4 regions of the Kitasatospora sp. NPDC127121 genome follow, and region 2 is predicted to be linked to each of the others. Evidence: riboswitches for the same ligand, from Rfam matches in the RefSeq annotation. Region 2 holds a riboswitch; each other region holds the start of a gene.
The links. A riboswitch is a leader RNA that binds a small molecule or an ion and turns the genes downstream of it on or off. The one in region 2 is predicted to bind cyclic di-AMP.
Positions count from the first base shown of each region.

Region 1 (4,203 bases), on a different contig from region 2:
ACTTCTCGGACGCCTGCTCGGCCTCGCCGTAGAGCTGTTCCACCTGCGCCTTGACGTCCTTGCGGGTGGGCGTGTCCGGCACGGCGGGGGCGGCCTGGGCGCTGCCGCCCGCCGTCACGCCCAGGGCGGTGGTGGCGGCCGCGGTCAGCACCAGCGCACGGGCGAGCAGTTGGGGACGACGGTGCACGGGCATGGCGGCAGCGGCTCCGATCCGGCGGTGGGGCCCCGCCGCCGCACCAACGCGGGCGGCCCTGGAAGCGGAGTCCGGTGGCAGACGTTAGCGAGTCCGGGCAACCGAGTCCAAACCCCTGCCAACCCGAATATTTGACCCGTAATCGGACATCAGTCCGAGGCGCCGGAAAAGCCGCAGGCCCGGCCTTCCGTGGTGGAAGGCCGGGCCTGGGAGGGCCTGCGCGGGGATCAGACCCGCACGATGGAGGTCAGCGGCATGTTGCCGACCGCCTCGTAGCGGACCGACGCGCCGGGCTTGGGCGCGTGCAGCACCTGGCCGTTGCCGGCGTAGATGCCGACGTGGTGGGCGTCCCCGTAGAAGATCAGCAGGTCGCCGGGCTGGGCCTGGGAGAGGTCGGTGCCGATCCGGGTACCGGCGTGGGCCTGCTCCTGCGAGGTGCGCGGCAGCGCCACGTCGACCTGGTTGAACGCCCAGACCATCAGGCCCGAGCAGTCGAAGGAGCCGGGGCCGGAGGCGCCGTAGACGTACGGGCTGCCGATCTTGGAGGCGGCGATGGACAGCGCCGCGGCGCCGCGCGAGCTGCCGGCGCTCGGCTTGGTGACCGGCGCGGCGGGGGCCTGCGACGCGCTCAGGTCGGTGCGGCTGTTGTCGCGGGAGGAGCGGTCGGCGGCCTGCTGGGCCGCCGCCTGCTGCTGGGCGGCCTTCGCGGCGGCGTCGGCCTTCGCCTTGGCCTCGGCGGCGGCCTTCTCCTCGGCCGCGCGGATCGCCTGGCGCTCCTGCTCGGACAGGGTGTTGAAGAGGTCCTGCGCGGCCTTGAGCTTGCCCTGGACCTCGTCCTTGGCGCTCTTCAGCTGCTGGGTGGTGGTCTCCATCTCGGCGAGCTTGCCCTGGGCCTCGGAGCGCACCTGGTCGAGCTTGCGCTGCTCGTCCTGGAGCTGCTTGAGCTGGCCCTTCTGGGTGCCGCCGGCCTGGTTCAGCGTGTCGGCCTGGCTCAGGAAGGTGTCCGGGCTGGCGGAGAACATCAGCTGGACGGTCTGCGATATGCCGCCGTTGCGGTACTGCTCGCCGGCGATCTCGGCCAGGCCGCCCTGAAGGTCGGTCACCTGCCCCTGCTGCCGCGCCACCTGGTCCTGGAGGTCGGTGACCTGCTTCTGCAGCTGCTGCTGCTTCTCCTGGGCGGCGTTGAGCTTCTCGGTCGCGACCTCGGCCTGCTCGTTGAGCTGGTCGACCTGCTCCTTGACCTGGTCCTTGGTCGGCTGCGGGTCGGCGTGGGCGCCGGACTGCGCGGACAGCGCGACGGCCGCGGCGGCGAAGCCGGTCATGATCGAGACCCGGGTGCGACTAGCGGGCTTGGGACGACGATGGGACGCCACGAAGGCGGACTCCTTCTTCCTACGCCGTCTACCGGGTGAGCTGACGGGTTCGGGCCGGAAGCGTGCCCTACGACGCCTCACGGCCGTTCCACCGGCCGACCTGGCGCCGATTCACCCCGGAGGAACGTGGTTCCCCGGCTCCGTTCGACAGCACCCCCGACTGCTGGGCTCCCCGTCGGGCAGGCACTGGGCCCGCCCCGCTGCGTCACGAACTCGACGGAAACCACCGCCGTCACCCTGGCTGGGCGATCGGGAGTGCGGTGGTTCGGGGCACGACCCTAGTAACTGAACCGTGATCCGTTCAAATCCTTGTCAGAAAAAAGACGGAAGAAGACCAAAGTTCTTTTGTGAATATGACACATAGTGATCACCGTCGTACGCAAAGCTGATCAGTCTTCACCGGGGACTCGCGCGGCGGACAAAACCCGAACGCCACCCCCGGTCGGGGGGTGGCGTGGATCACAGGCCCGGACGGGGCCCTTCGGGCGTGTCGGGCCGTCAGACCCGGCGGATCGTGTTGATCGGCATCGCGTCGACCTTCATCACCCTCACCACGTCGCCGGTGTGCGGCGCGTGCACCACCATGCCGTTGCCGATGTACATCCCGACGTGGTGCCGGTCGGGGCCGTAGATGACCAGGTCGCCCGGCTGGGCCTGGTCCAGCGTGACCTTGGTGCCGACGTTGCCCTGCTCCTGCGAGGTACGCGGCAGCGAGACGCCGGCCTGACCGTACGCCCAGACCATCAGGCCCGAGCAGTCGAAGGTGGTCGAGCCGGTGGCACCCCACACGTACGGCGAGCCCTGCTTGCTCATCGCCTTGGCGACGGCCACGCCCGCGTAGCCGCCGGCCTGCGGGAGGCTGCCGAGGTCGGCGCGGTCGCTGCCGCGCGAGGCGCGGTCGTCCTGCTGCTGCTGGGCCCGCAGCGCGGCGCGGTCGGAGGCGCTGAGCGAGTTCAGCAGGTCCTGCGCGGCCTTGAGCTTCTGGTTGACGTCCGTCTTGGCCTGGTTCAGGTCCTTGGTGGTGGAGTCGAGCGAGGCCAGGACGGCGGCGGCCTCGGACTTCTCCTGGTCCAGCCGGCGCTGCTGGTCCAGCAGCCCCTTGAGCGCCTCGGACTCGCTGGCGCTGGCCTGCTGGGCGCTGGACGCCTTCTCCAGGTAGCCGGACGGGTCCGAGGAGAGCATCAGCTGGACGGACGGGTCGATGCCGCCGGTGCGGTACTGCTCGCCCGCCACGCCGGCCAGGCCGGTCTGGAGCTGGGTCATCTCGTCCTGGCTGCGGGCCACCTTGTCCTGCAGTTGGTCGGACTGCTTGCGGAGCTGGTCGGCCCGCTCCTTGGCGCCGTTGTACTTCTCCGCCGCCTGCTCCTGGTCCTGCTGGAGCTGGTCGATCTGCGCCTTGACGTCGCTCTTGCTGGGCTGGGGCGCGGCGTGCGCGGCGACCTGCGCGGAGAGGGCGACCGCGGTCGCCGCGGCAGCGGTGAGCACGGAGACCCGGGCACGGCTCGGCTGCTTGGGACGGCGGTGGGAGGCCAAGGGAATTGCTCCTTCTTCCATCGGCCTCACCCGATCAGGTGAGAATCCGGAAAATAGGTTTGACGCCACACCCTAGGGAAGATCCACGGGTTTTGCCACTCCCCCGAAGGCGTGAACTCCACTTCCCCCGCAGGCTTCACCGGATGTGCACACCGCCGCAAACCGGGCGCTGACCAGGCGTCATTCCGTCGCGGCAGCCGTCAGGGCCGCGCCAGCCGGTTCAGCAGCAGAACGGAGGCCACGGGGCGCGCGCCCGCCTTCCGCACGCCCTCCGCGACCTCCCGGTCGGTGGACACCACCACCACCGGACGCCCCTGCGGCTCGGCCCGCACCAGACGGCGGATCAGCTCGTCCGCGGTCTCGCCGGTCCGGCTGAACCGCACCCGCACCCCCCGCGGTGGCGCCATGATCACCGGAACGTCCAGGTCCTGCCCGTCGAACACGCAGGTGACCTCCGCCTGCGTGCGCTGGGCCAGCATCGCCAGCCCGCCCAGCAGCCGGATCCGCTGCTGCTCCAGCGGAAGCGTCGGATAGCCCGTCTTGGTCACGTTGTAGCCGTCCACCACCAGGTGCACCTGCGGGATCGCCAGCAGCTGGTCCAGCAGCGCCGGATCGTCGTCGGCCAGACCGCGCCGGGCCACGTCGTGCGGCGAGGCCGCCCCCGGCACCACCGCCTCCACCAGGTCCCCCGGCCGGATCTGGGAGACCGGCAGCGCCAGCTCCCGCTGGAGCCCCTGCGCCGACTGCAGCACCGTGTCCAGCAGCAGCCGCAGCCGCATGTCCTCGACGCTGCGGCCCTCGCGGGCCGACCGGCGGCCCTGCTCGGCCGCCGTCTCCAGCTCGCCGACCCGGTGCCGCAGCCGCCGCGCCTCGGACTCCGCGGCGCCGCGCTCGACGGCCGCCTGCGCCCTCGCGGCCTCCAGCTCGGCGGTCAGCCGCCTGGTCTCGGCCTGCGCCCGGCGGGTGTCGCTCTCCAGCGAGCGCACCTTCTTCCGCAGCGACTCGGCCTCCCGGCGGACGTCCTCGGACTCCGCACGCTGCCGCTCCAGGTCCGCCCGGGCGGCGGACCGCAGCTCGGCGAGCTCCGCCTGCAGCTTCTCCACC
Region 1 is NZ_JBHXTQ010000008.1:36,774-40,976, forward strand. It holds gene ACFVHI_RS07095 (C40 family peptidase) at 1-193, opposite strand, end outside; gene ACFVHI_RS07100 (NlpC/P60 family protein) at 421-1,566, opposite strand; cyclic di-AMP (ydaO/yuaA leader) riboswitch at 1,577-1,726, opposite strand; gene ACFVHI_RS07105 (NlpC/P60 family protein) at 2,065-3,099, opposite strand; gene ACFVHI_RS07110 (NYN domain-containing protein) at 3,300-4,203, opposite strand, start outside.
Region 1: linked by a shared signal. The riboswitch ahead of ACFVHI_RS07100 (NlpC/P60 family protein) and the one ahead of ACFVHI_RS34540 (transglycosylase family protein) in region 2 are both predicted to bind cyclic di-AMP.

Region 2 (4,203 bases):
GATCCGGCCCCGCCGGTCGGGGTCGCCGGAGGCGGTGCGGCCCCGACCCACCGGATACGGTCGACGCATGCCAGTGCAGCCCGACCCCGCCGCCCCGCAGCTCTTCACCTGGGAGTTCGCCACCGATCCGTACCCCGCCTACGCCTGGTTGCGCGAGCACGCCCCGGTGCACCGCACGACGCTGCCGAGCGGGGTGGAGGCCTGGTTGGTGACCCGCTACGCGGACGCGCGGCAGGCGCTGGCGGACAGCAGGCTGTCGAAGAACCCGGCGCACCACAGCGAGCAGGCGCACCGCACCGGGCGGGTGGGAATTCCGGGGGAGCGCCAGGCGGACTTGATGACGCATCTGCTGAACATCGACCCGCCGGACCACACCCGGCTGCGCCGGCTGGTGTCGAAGGCGTTCACGCCGCGCCGGGTGGCGGAGTTCGAGCCGCGGGTGCAGCAACTCACGGACCGGCTGATCGACGGCTTCGCGCAGCGCGGTTCGGCGGACCTGATCCACGAGTTCGCGTTCCCGCTCCCCATCTACGCGATCTGCGACCTGCTGGGCGTCCCGGCCGAGGACCAGGACGACTTCCGGGACTGGGCCGGGATGATGATCCGGCACGGCGGCGGCCAACGCGGCGGCGTGGGGCGGGCGGTGAAGCGGATGCGGGCGTACCTGCTGGAGCTGATCCACCGCAAGCGGGCGGATCCGGGCGAGGACCTGATCTCGGGCCTGATCCGGGCGAGCGACCACGGCGAGCACCTGAACGAGAACGAGGCCGCCGCGATGGCGTTCATCCTCCTGTTCGCGGGGTTCGAGACGACCGTCAACCTGATCGGCAACGGCACGTACGCGCTGCTGCGCAACCCGGAGCAGCGCAGGCTGCTGCAGGAGTCGGTGGTGCGCGGCGAGACGGCGCTGCTGGACACCGGGATCGAGGAACTCCTGCGCTACGACGGGCCGGTGGAGATGGCGACGTGGCGCTTCGCGACGCGGCCGCTGTCGATCGGCGGGGTGGACATCCCGGTGGGCGATCCGGTGCTGGTGGTGCTGGCCGCGGCGGATCGCGATCCGGCCAGGTTCGCGGACGAGAACACCCTGGACCTGGCCCGCACGGACAATCCGCACCTGGGTTTCGGCCACGGGATCCACTACTGCATCGGCGCTCCGCTGGCCCGCCTGGAGGGGCGGAGCGCACTGACCACGCTGCTTTCCCGGCTGCCGGACCTGCGGCTCGCGGAAAACCCGGAGAACCTGCGCTGGCGGGGCGGCCTGATCATGCGTGGCCTGCGGGAACTCCCGGTCGAATTCACTCCGGAGGACCGCTCTCCGCACGCGCCGGTCACGCCGGCCGACGCTCCGACACGCTGACGGCACGTCTCCAGCTCGTCGTGGAGCCAGGTCTGAACCCGCATTAATCCGGACATACCGCCGCCGTTGGTAGGCGATTGACCACGCGCCGTAATTTGTGTGTGATATCGGTGATATGAGCTTGTTATTGGTCTGATGATCTGTCTACTCTCCCTGGAGTTCGCAGCTGCGGACCTCGTGCGCGGAACGCCGAATCCTGCCCGCCGCGTCACGGGAAACCGACCAGACCCTGGGCAGGGGCGGGGGAACCAGGTTTGTTGCCGTTCCCCAACGGCTTGGGGTGAAGCCGCCCGAGCGGAATCGTTTCCGCTTTCGGCGGCCGGGCCACCTCCCGGTCCGAACCCGACAGCTCACCTCGCAGGCGTGCGGAGAGGGACCTCGTCATGCTGTTCGTTGGAACTGGCCGCCACCGTCGTCGCACCCAGACCGAGAAGGCCATCGCCGTCGCCGGTGTGGCCGGCGTCGGACTCGCGATGCCGCTCCTCACCGCCACCGGCGCCTCCGCCGCCCCGGCCTCCACCTGGGACGCCGTCGCCCAGTGCGAGAGCGGCGGCAACTGGAGCATCAACACCGGCAACGGCTTCTCCGGCGGCCTGCAGTTCACGTCCAGCACCTGGAAGGCGTACGGCGGCACCTCCTACGCCCCGCAGGCCAACCAGGCCAGCAAGGCACAGCAGATCTCGGTCGCCGAGAAGGTGCTGGCCTCGCAGGGCCCGGGCGCCTGGCCCGTCTGCTCCCAGAAGGCCGGTCTGAGCAAGGGCGGCGCCCCGGCCTCCGTGGACACCTCCACGGATGCCAAGCCCGCCAAGCAGCCCGCCGCCAAGCCGACCCAGCAGGCGCAGACCCCGAAGCCCGCCCAGCAGCCGGTCCAGCAGGCCGCCCCGAAGCCGGCCGCCCAGCAGCCCGTCCAGCAGGCCCCGCAGCAGACGCAGCCGCAGACCCAGGGCTTCTCCGGCAAGGCCGGCTGGGACGCCGACGCGAAGGTGTACTGGTACCAGAACAACGGCGCCTGGTACTGGACCAGCCACCAGAGCGTCTACCAGCAGTACGCGGGCCAGCCCGCCGCCCAGCCGCAGTACGCGCCCCGCGCCGTGCAGCCCGCACAGTCCGCCCCGGCCGCGCAGCCCGCCGCCGCGCAGGGCGGTCACGACTACACCGTCCGGGCCGGCGACACGCTGTCGACGATCGCCGCCGCCCAGGGCGTGTCCGGCGGCTGGCAGTCGGTGTACGACGGCAACCGCGGCACCGTCGGCGGCAACCCCAACCTGATCATGCCCGGCCAGGTGCTGCACCTCGGCTGAGCGGCCCGGGCCCTGAGCGGCCCGCGCCCTGCGGGCGAAGGGGGACGGGCGCCGTCCCCCTTCGCCCGCATTCCCCCGTATTCGCCCGCTTCGATCGGGCAAGCAGGTGAACTACTGGTGGGTAGCCGGGCCACACGCTGAGACGGGACCGAGGCCAGCGCGGCCCCGGGGGCCGGGGCGGTTAGGCTCTGGTCGTAACGACTCCGCAATCGTCCCGCCGGCAGCACCCAACGTCAGCCGGACCCTGCTTCCGCAAGGAGATGCCTCGTGCCGTCCATCGATGTCGTCGTAGCCCGTGAGATTCTCGACTCGCGTGGCAACCCCACGGTCGAGGTCGAGGTCGGCCTCGACGACGGCAGCACCGGTCGTGCCGCTGTCCCGTCGGGTGCCTCCACCGGCGCCTTCGAGGCGCTGGAGCTGCGCGACGGTGACAAGAACCGCTACTTCGGCAAGGGCGTGGAGAAGGCCGTCCTGGCCGTCATCGAGCAGATCGGCCCGGAGCTCGTCGGCTACGACGCCACCGAGCAGCGCCTGATCGACCAGGCCATGCTCGACCTGGACGCCACCCCGGACAAGTCCTCGCTCGGCGCCAACGCGATCCTGGGCGTCTCGCTGGCCGTGGCGCACGCCGCCTCCGAGGCCAGCGACCTGCCGCTGTTCCGCTACCTGGGCGGCCCGAACGCGCACGTGCTGCCCGTTCCGATGATGAACATCCTCAACGGCGGTTCGCACGCGGACTCCAACGTCGACATCCAGGAGTTCATGATCGCCCCGATCGGCGCGGAGTCCTTCTCCGAGGCCGTCCGCTGGGGCGTCGAGGTCTACCACACCCTCAAGGGCGTGCTGAAGGAGCGCGGCCTGTCCACCGGCCTCGGCGACGAGGGCGGCTTCGCGCCGAACCTGGACAGCAACCGCGAGGCCCTGGACCTCATCACCGAGGCCATCCAGAAGGCCGGCTACGTGCCCGGCCGCGACATCGCGCTCGCCCTGGACGTCGCCGCGTCCGAGTTCTACGAGGACGGCGCCTACCAGTTCGAGGGCAAGGCCATCTCCGCCGCCGAGCTCATCGAGTACTACGCCGAGCTGGTCGACTCCTACCCGCTGGTCTCCATCGAGGACCCGCTGGACGAGTCGGACTGGGACGGCTGGAAGGCCATGACCGTCAAGCTGGGCGACAAGGTCCAGCTGGTCGGCGACGACCTGTTCGTCACCAACCCGGCCCGCCTGGCCAGGGGCATCGAGACCGGCACCGCCAACGCGCTGCTGGTGAAGGTGAACCAGATCGGCTCGCTGACCGAGACCCTGGACGCCGTCGAGCTGGCCCAGCGCAACGGCTACCGCTGCATGATGTCGCACCGCTCCGGCGAGACCGAGGACGTCACCATCGCCGACCTGGCCGTCGCCACCAACTGCGGCCAGATCAAGACCGGCGCCCCGGCCCGCTCCGAGCGCGTCGCCAAGTACAACCAGCTGCTGCGCATCGAGGAGATCCTCGACGACGCCGCCGAGTACGCCGGCCGCGGCGCCTTCCCGCGCTTCCGC
Region 2 is NZ_JBHXTQ010000113.1:7,003-11,205, reverse strand. It holds gene ACFVHI_RS34545 (cytochrome P450) at 68-1,360, shown strand; cyclic di-AMP (ydaO/yuaA leader) riboswitch at 1,571-1,738, shown strand; gene ACFVHI_RS34540 (transglycosylase family protein) at 1,744-2,661, shown strand; gene eno (phosphopyruvate hydratase) at 2,929-4,203, shown strand, end outside.

Region 3 (4,203 bases), on a different contig from region 2:
GGGTGTGGTGATACTCGCGGATGGCCAGCCGGGGGCCGGTGAGTCGTACGGGGACCATGGCAGCCGACCCTACTCCCGGCCAGCGGTTACCGTTCGAGCTATGAACGACGAAGACCTGCGGCTCGCCCCGCGCACCAGGGCCGCCGACCTGCTCGCCTGGGCGGCGGAAGAGGACCGCACCCCGGTGGCCGAAGCGCCGCTGCGCGCGGTGCTGGCCCTGCTGGAGCTGGGCGAGGGCAGGATGCACGACGGCTGGCCCGAACTGACCTCGAACGCGGTGGAGCACCTGCTGTACGAACGGCTCTACCTGTACGTCCAACCCGAACCGGAGGCGGACCCGTTCGCGTACGGCGCCGCCGTCCGGCTGCTGACCGACCACCAGCGGGCCGCCAAGCGGCTCAACGCCAAGCGCCAGGAGCGGCTGCACGCCGAGGCCGAGTGGCAGGGCGAGGTCGCGGCCGGGCTGCTGCGCCGCGCCGACCTGGTGACCTGGCCCCGGCTGTACGCGCTGCTGCTGCACGCGTACGGGGCGGACGTCACGGATCCGGAGGCGGTGCGGGAGTGGCTGACCGGCTTCCGGGAGCTGGCGCAGGAGGAGCGGCTGGCCAGGTTCGCCGCACTGGCGCAGACCGGCTGGCTGGACGAGGTGGACGAGCAGGGCTGGAGCCCGACCCGGGTGATCTCGGTCGGCATGGCCACCGACGGCGCGCGCCGGCTGCTGGAGCAGGGCCTGATGCGGCGCAGCTACCGCAACCTGACCGAGCTGACCGCGCTGGGGCGGCCGATGCCGGACGAACTGGCCGGGGACTTCGGGGCGTTCGAGGAGGCGGCGGTGGAGGCCGCGCTCGACCTGTACGGGGAGTGGACGGTGCCCGGGCTGCCGCGACTGCTGGTGGAGGAGTTCCCGGACCTCGCGCCGGAGCCGGGGCAGGAGGAGATCGACGCGTATCTGGCGGGGCTGGCGCAAGAGGAGTTCGACGCCCGCCTGAAGGAGCTGGCGGGGCCGGCGCAGGAAGAGCCCGACCCGCACCCGGCGGGGCCGGCCGACCCGGCGGACCAGGAAGACCCGGCGGACCAGGAAGACCCGGCGGCGGACCAGGCGCAGGAGTGACGCGGCGAAGCCCCGGCCGCCGGTGCCTTTCGGTTCCGGCGGCCGGGGCTTCGCGGGTGCGTCAGGGGTTGAGGCCGCGCTGCTGGAACCAGGTCTCCGGGTCGACGGGGGCGCCGCCACCGGGGCGGACCTCCACGTGCAGGTGCGCGCCGGTGACGTTGCCGGTGGCGCCGACCTTGCCGATCTGCTGGCCGGAGCCGACCTTGCCGGAGCCCTTGATGATCGAGGAGAGGTGGCAGTACCAGATCTCGGTGCCGTCGGGCAGGGTCTCGACGATCCGGTAGCCGTACGAGCCGGACCAGCCGGCCGAGGTGATGGTGCCCTGGCCGACCGCGTAGACGGGGGTGCCGGTGTCGGCGGCGAAGTCCAGGCCGGTGTGCAGGTGGGCCCAGTAGCGGGCGCTCTGGCCGTAGTGGGCGGTGAGGTGGTAGTCGCGCACCGGCAGGGTGAGGGCGGCGGCCTTGGCCCGCTCGGCCTCCTCGGCGGCCCGCTTGGCCTCGGCCTCCTTCGCGGCGGCCTTGGCCTCCGCCTCCTTCGCGGCCTGGACGCGGGCGTCCTCCTCGGCGGCGGTGCGCTGGCTGTCGGCCTGCAGCTGGATGCGGGCGGCGAGCGCGAGGCCGGGGTCGGCGGAGAGGGCGACCGGGGTTTCGTCCGGGGTCTCGATGGCGGGGGCGGCGGCCGGGGTGGCGGAGGCGAAGCCGGTGGCGCCCAGGGTGGCGGCGACGGCGGTGACGCCGAGCAACGGGGAGGTCCCACGGACCTGACGCGGCATCCGGTGCCGGTTGGTCTCGGCGTCCGGGCCCGCGTACTCGGGGCCGTCCGGGCCGGGGTGGTCGAGGAGCCGGGTACCTGCTGCGAGGCCGGCCGGGTGTGCCGGGGTGTGCGTCGACGCCACGGAGGCGCGCTCCTTTCCTTCCTTCGCGCCTACCGGGTTAGCTGACGGGTTCGGAGCAGGAAGGTCTCCTACGGCCGGGCCGGAGCCCCGCCGATTCACCCCAAGGAACGTGGTTCCCCGGCTCCCTGACCTGCCCGGAGGCCGGTCGGCGGGATTAGGCGACGGCGCACGGTGCCGTCTGGGTACGGCGTTGAGGACCGCGCTGCGTTATCAAACGTTAATCCTAGGAGGCCCTGATTCCAAGCCGTTCGCCCGGGACGACCGGAGACGGACGGGGCACTCTGGGACGCGAAGGGCGTTTTGTCCCCCTTGAGCCCCTTGGGCACGCTTGAACACCATTGACGCCACCTCACGTGATCGGACGTCAACGGACGGCCCTTCATTCAGGCACTCACCGCCGACCTCCCCCGCTCCACAGGGTGCGAAGGCTTGACGGCTAAGGCTATTAGCCTTAGCTTTATGGCTATCGGCAGCACGCCGAAGCCCCGCACCGGCAGCCCCCGGAGGCCCACCATGAACGCCACCAACGCCCCCACCACCCAGTACCTCGACGTCACCGGCGGCCGCCTCGCCTACGACGACACCCGGCAGGGCGACGGCGCCCCCGTCGTGCTGCTCCCCGGAATGCTCGACACCCGCGCCGCCTACCGGCACCTCCACCCGCTGCTGGCCGCCGCCGGCCGCCGGGTCATCACCATGGACCTGCGCGGCTTCGGCGAATCCTCGATCATCTGGGACGACTACTCCCCCGCCGCCATCGCCACCGACGTCCTCGCCCTACTCGACCACCTCGGCATCGACCGCGCCGTCCTGGTCGGCAACTCCTACACCGGCGCGACGGTCGTCAAGGCCGCCGGCGACGCCCCGGAGCGGGTCGCCGGCATCGCCCTGATCGACGCCTTCGTCGAGAACACCCCGCCCGGCGCCCTCATGCGCGGCGCCCTCCGCGCCATGGGCGCCCTGACCGTCCACTCGCCCGCCTTCTGGGGCCTCTACCACCGCAAGCTGGCCTACCCGGGCGCCAAGCCCGCCGACTTCGACACGTACGTGGCCGGACTCGTCGCCGCCATGCGCACCCCCGGCCGCAAGACCGCCACCCGCGGACACGTCGGCGGGGACTCCGCGCCCGTCGGCTGGACCGCGGCCGTCCGCTGCCCCTCGCTCGTCATCATGGGCAGCAAGGACCCCGACTTCCCCAAGCCGGAGGCCGTCGCCGACCGGCAGGCCGCCGCGCTCAACGCGCGGAAGGTCATGATCGACGGATCCGGGCACTACCCGATGGCCGACAACCCGCAGGCCACCGCCGGCGCCCTGCTGCCCTTCCTCGCCGAACTCGCCTGAGCCCCGCCCACCCCGTCCGCCCACGTCAGCCCCGCCCGCCCACACGCCCCGCCACACCACGCCCCGCCCCGCCCCGCCCCGCCACGTACGCCTTCCACCGACGGAGAGCCCACACCATGCCCCGAGTAGGACTCACCCCCGAGCAGGTCGTCGACCACGCCCTCGCCCTCATCGACGAGCAGGGCGCCGACGCCCTCACCCTGGCCGCCGTCGCCGCCCGGGCCGGGGTCGCCACCCCGTCGCTGTACAAGCACGTCAGCGGCGGCCTCACCGAACTGCGGCGGCTCATCGCCGTCCGGGTCACCGAGGAACTCGCCGACCGGCTCGCCGAGGCCGCCGTCGGCCGCAGCGGGGACGACGCCGTCGCCACCGTGCTGCGCGCCTACCACGCGTACGCCACCGAGCACCCGCACCGCTACAACGCCCTCCCCCAGGCCCCGCAGCCGGACGACGACCTCACCCGCGCGGCCGGCCGGCTCGTCGGGGTGATCATCGCCGTCCTGCGGGAGTACGGCCTCGACGGCGCGGAGGCGATCCACGCCGCCCGCACCGTCCGCTCCGTCGCCCACGGCTTCGCCTCCCTCTCCATCGGCGGCGGCTTCCAGCTCGCCGAAGACCTGGCCACCACCCAGAGCCGCCTCATCACCCTCCTCACCACCGGCCTCCGCACCTGGCCCACCCCCTGAGACGCCGGCCACCGCACCGACCGCGGCACGACCCGCCCGGCCTCCCACGACGGCGGAACCACCACCACACCGGGTGAGGCGTGCACGGGAAGTCGGACCCGCCGACTTCCCGTGCAACAGGCGGACGCGGGGGCGCGCCCGGAAACGGCCGGCGGCAAGACGTGCGCGCG
Region 3 is NZ_JBHXTQ010000003.1:171,130-175,332, reverse strand. It holds gene ACFVHI_RS04025 (GNAT family N-acetyltransferase) at 1-58, opposite strand, end outside; gene ACFVHI_RS04020 (hypothetical protein) at 101-1,111, shown strand; gene ACFVHI_RS04015 (M23 family metallopeptidase) at 1,173-2,006, opposite strand; cyclic di-AMP (ydaO/yuaA leader) riboswitch at 2,019-2,177, opposite strand; gene ACFVHI_RS04010 (alpha/beta fold hydrolase) at 2,466-3,347, shown strand; gene ACFVHI_RS04005 (TetR/AcrR family transcriptional regulator) at 3,464-4,033, shown strand.
Region 3: linked by a shared signal. The riboswitch ahead of ACFVHI_RS04015 (M23 family metallopeptidase) and the one ahead of ACFVHI_RS34540 (transglycosylase family protein) in region 2 are both predicted to bind cyclic di-AMP.

Region 4 (4,203 bases), on a different contig from region 2:
AGCGCGGGGAGTTCATGTTCCAGCCGGAGCTGGTCATGCGTGGCTCCACGGGGGCCTGCGCGCGCTGAGGACGGTCAACGGACGGGCCCCGGAGAGCTGTTGCTCTCCGGGGCCCGTTGCGTGCCGCCCGGGTGCCGGGTCAGCCCTCGTGGTCCGTGGGGCGGCTCTCGGTGAGCCGTTGGCCGTCGGTGGCGTCGCCGGTGCGGGTCTCGGTGCGGCGGCCGCGGGCCAGGTAGTCGCGCAGGACGAGTTCGACGGCGTCCTGCGGGTTCTTGGTGCCGGAGAGCATCATCGCGTCGATCGCGAGGTTGGCGTCGAGTGTGACGGTGACCTGGGCCATGGTGACTCCTCCTCGGGTGCCGGAGCAGCAGCATGCCCGCTGGGGGCGGGCTTTGACCATGGCCCCGGGCGGTCCTGCCCGGCGGCCTGCCGGCGGCCTTCCTACGGCGCCGGGCGACCGCCGGGGCGGGCGGCGGCTGACAGATAACAGATGATGAAATCTGTTATCTGTTATCTGTCAGCCGTCAGTTGTCAGCTGTCACCCGCGGGTCGTGCTCAGACCCGGCCGGCGAAGTCCGGCGCCCAGTTGGCGACGGTCTGCAGGCGCACGCCCGAGCTCGGGTTGGCGGCCTCGACGTACTGGCCGCCGCCGATGTAGATCGCGACGTGGTAGACGCCGGAGTTCTGGCCGTTGTTGGACCAGAACAGCAGGTCGCCCGCCTGCAGGCTGTCCAGCGAGACGCGGGTGCTGGCGGCGGCCTGGTCGGCGGCGACGCGCGGGACGGAGACACCCGCGGCGCGCAGCGCGGCCTGGGTCAGGCCGGAGCAGTCCCAACCGCCGTTGCCGGTACCGCCGTAGACGTACGCCTGGCCGACCTTCGACTGGGCGAAGGAGACCGCGGCGGCCATGCTGCCGGTGGCGGCCGGGGCCTGAGCGGGGGTCTGCGCCTGGGCGGCCGGCTTGGAAGCCGGCTTGGCGGCCGGGGTCGAGGTCGGGGCCGGGGCCTGCGGCTGGGCGGTCGGCTTGGCGTTCACGGCGGCGCCGTTGGAGGTCTGGCCGGACTTCTGCGAGCGGTCGAACCAGGTGAAGTCCGAGCCGGACTGGTCGGTCTGAGCCGACTGCTGGGCCTGGCCGCCGTCCTTGAACGAGAGGCGCTGGCCCGGGTAGATGGTGTCCGGACCCTCGGTCAGGGTGCCGCGGTTGAGCTCGTACAGCCGCTGCCAGCCGCCTTGGAGGTTGTGCTTGTCGGCGATCGAGGACAGCCAGTCGCCGGAGGCGACGGTGTAGTCGTCGCCCTGGGGCTGGGCGCTGTTCTGGGCCTGGTTCTGGCCCTTCTGCGCCGAGGTGCCGTTGGCGGAGTCGGCGGGGGCCTGTGCCTGGTCCTGGGCCGGTGCGGCCGGCTTGGCGGGCTTCGCGGCCGGGGTGGCCGGGGCCTGGCTCTGCGCGGGCTTGGCGGCCGGGGTGGCCGGCTTCGCGGCGGGCTTGGTGGCGGTCGAGCTGGCAGCCGAGCCGGTGGTCGAGCCGGCCGAGGTGTCGACGGCAGCCGCGGCGCCGCCCTTGGTCAGGCCGGCCTGGACCGAGCACACCGGCCAGGCGCCGGGGCCCTGCGAGGCGAGGACCTTCTCGGCGACGGCGATCTGCTGGTCCTTGGTGGCCTGGTTGGCCTGGGGGGCGTACGCGGTGCCGCCGAAGGCGGCCCAGGTGCTGGAGGTGAACTGCAGGCCGCCGTAGAAGCCGTTGCCGGTGTTGATGCTCCAGTTGCCGGTGCTCTCGCACTGGGCGACCTTGTCCCAGGTGGCGACGGAGGCGGCGGAGGCGGTGCCGGAGGTGAGGCAGGGGATGGTGAGGCCGACGCCCGCGACGCCGATGGCGGCGATCACGCGTCGGGTACGACTGGACAGACGGGTGCCGTTGGTGGGCAGCATGAAGACGCAGTCCTCTCCCACGCCTGCGAGGTGAGCTGTCGGATTCGGGCTGGAGTTGCCCGGCCGCGCTGTGGGCGCGGCTTCACCCCTAGCCCTGGATCGTTCCGGGGAACGGTCCGGGGCGACTTACCTGTGGGTCCCCCGCTCCTGCCGTGGTGCGTTTTCGCGCTGCCAGGACATCCGACGGCAGGACTCGGCGTCGCGGATGAACTGGGTTCGTGTGGCCACGAACGGGGAGCACGTTAAGCAGACTTAAGTTCAAACTGCAAACACCTGTGACGTGCATCACGGTTTGGCGAGAACGGTCGTTCCCCTCGCTCGCCATGATCGAAAATGGCCGATTTCCGGCAATGCCGCGAAGGGCGTGCACAACTGTCTGTGCTTCAGGAGGCGGGTGACGGCGGGTCGGGTCCCACGGGGGCCGCCCGCCGAGAAGGAGGTGCGTCCACACTGTGGCCGTCGGGGGATGGATCGAGCGACGGCGAACAAATGCGGATAGAACGGACATCGCACCTATTCGCCCTTTAACTCCCTTACGGGACAAGCAGGAAGGGCCCGGAACGTAGCCGTTCCGGGCCCTTCACGAGTGCGGTGACCGCTACTGGCCGGCCGACTCCTCGGTGGCGGTGCGAGCGGCGTGGGCGGCGTGACCGCCCCGGCCGGAGTGGTCGGCGTGCGCGCCCTCGGCGGTCTCCGCCGCCTCGGCCTCGGCCTGCGCCAGGGCCTCGGGGGAGGGTGCCGGCAGCGCGGCCAGGTAGGTGGCGGCGATCAGCTGGCCGACCGTCGGGTAGGCGCCCAGCGGCGCCGCGGACGGGCAGCCGGTCTCCTCGGCGGCCGTGGCGAGCAGTTCGGAGTCGGCCTCCGGCCCGATCACCAGCGGGGCCAGCGCCGGGCGCTGGGAGCCGGTCTCCTTGAGGTGGTTGACGGCCGCGGCGACCGAGCCCGGCACGTCGAGCGCGGCGGGCACGACCGGGACGGCCAGCCGGGCCGCCAGCAGGACACCGGTGATGCCGGCCGCGGCAGCGGCCTCCTCGCCGCCGACGGTGGTCAGCACGACGCCGTCCGCGGCGGTCGCGATGGCGAACAGCCGGGCCCGGTCGGCGCGTGCCAGGCCGGCCTCGGACAGGCGCACGTGCACGGCCTCGGCGAGCAGCGGGTGCGGGCCGAGCACGTCGGTGACGGGGGCTCCGTACTCCGCGGCGAGGGCGTGAAGTTCGGTCAGGAATCCGTGCGGGCCGGGTACCAGCGGCACCAGGACCGGCGCGGGCAGGCCCGCCTCGGCGGCCATGGCCAGCAGTTCGGCGACGGTGCGGTCGTCACTGTCGACCCCCTGGGCGGCTTCGCCCGGGAGGTAGCCGACGGCGGTCTGGATGCCGCTCTGCTCGCTGCGGACGATCGACAGCAGCTCCTCGACGACCGAGCGGGACTCGGGCCCGGCGGTCGCGGGCACGGCGAGCACCAGGGCCGGGGAGCCGGCCGGGATCTCGGGGCGCTCGGGGCGGCGGTGGCGCCCCCGCGCACGGGAGCCTGGAGTGCGGACGGGCAGTGGCGCGCCCGGGATGGCTGCGGTGCTCATGCCGGAGATCGTAGGACATCGGCCCGTCAGGCCTGCATTCGGCTGCCGTTCGAGTTTCACGTGGTCATGGCGGGTGCGCCGCGTTCCCGCCGTGTCCGTCCGGGCGGTTTGCCCGCAATCCGGACATATCTCACCCAGCCTTCGAGCGATCACCGCTCGTAGCCCTGACGTGTCCGACGGGGCGTCGAGTTGCCTGTGTGGCGCGTGAGATGTCTCACAGCCGGGAGGTCGCCTGACGGAGCGTCACGGCAGCGCGACTCCGGGCGTCTGAAGATCAACATTCAGCGGGGAACCGCTCACGGCCGGTTATCGAGAATCTGGCGATTCACTCGGCTATGTCCGTTTACGTACCGTCAGGAGAAGGGCCCGTGAAGAGTTCGGAACTGCCGGTGAAAGGCCTCGTGCACCTGCAATGTCCCGTGCTGATGCACGTGCACAGCAGCTATCATCGCGTCAAGTGAGGCGTTGTGCCGGGCCGGTACGGGGCCGGTCCGTTCGTTCGGCGGGTGCCGGGAGCGCCGCGCTGGACGACCACTCCGGAGCTCTTCGGGAGATTTCTATGCACGACTCGCAGGACACGCACGGCTCGTACGACACCTACAACGGGATGGCGGCCGCCGACCTCAAGGGGGTTCTCTGGCAGAAGAGCCTGCACAGCAACTCCCAGGGGAACTGCGTCGAGTTCGCGGCCCTGCCGGGGG
Region 4 is NZ_JBHXTQ010000095.1:13,843-18,045, reverse strand. It holds gene ACFVHI_RS32550 (LacI family DNA-binding transcriptional regulator) at 1-68, shown strand, start outside; gene ACFVHI_RS32545 (hypothetical protein) at 140-340, opposite strand; gene ACFVHI_RS32540 (transglycosylase family protein) at 556-1,947, opposite strand; cyclic di-AMP (ydaO/yuaA leader) riboswitch at 1,934-2,094, opposite strand; gene ACFVHI_RS32535 (hypothetical protein) at 2,525-3,502, opposite strand; gene ACFVHI_RS32530 (DUF397 domain-containing protein) at 4,062-4,203, shown strand, end outside.
Region 4: linked by a shared signal. The riboswitch ahead of ACFVHI_RS32540 (transglycosylase family protein) and the one ahead of ACFVHI_RS34540 (transglycosylase family protein) in region 2 are both predicted to bind cyclic di-AMP.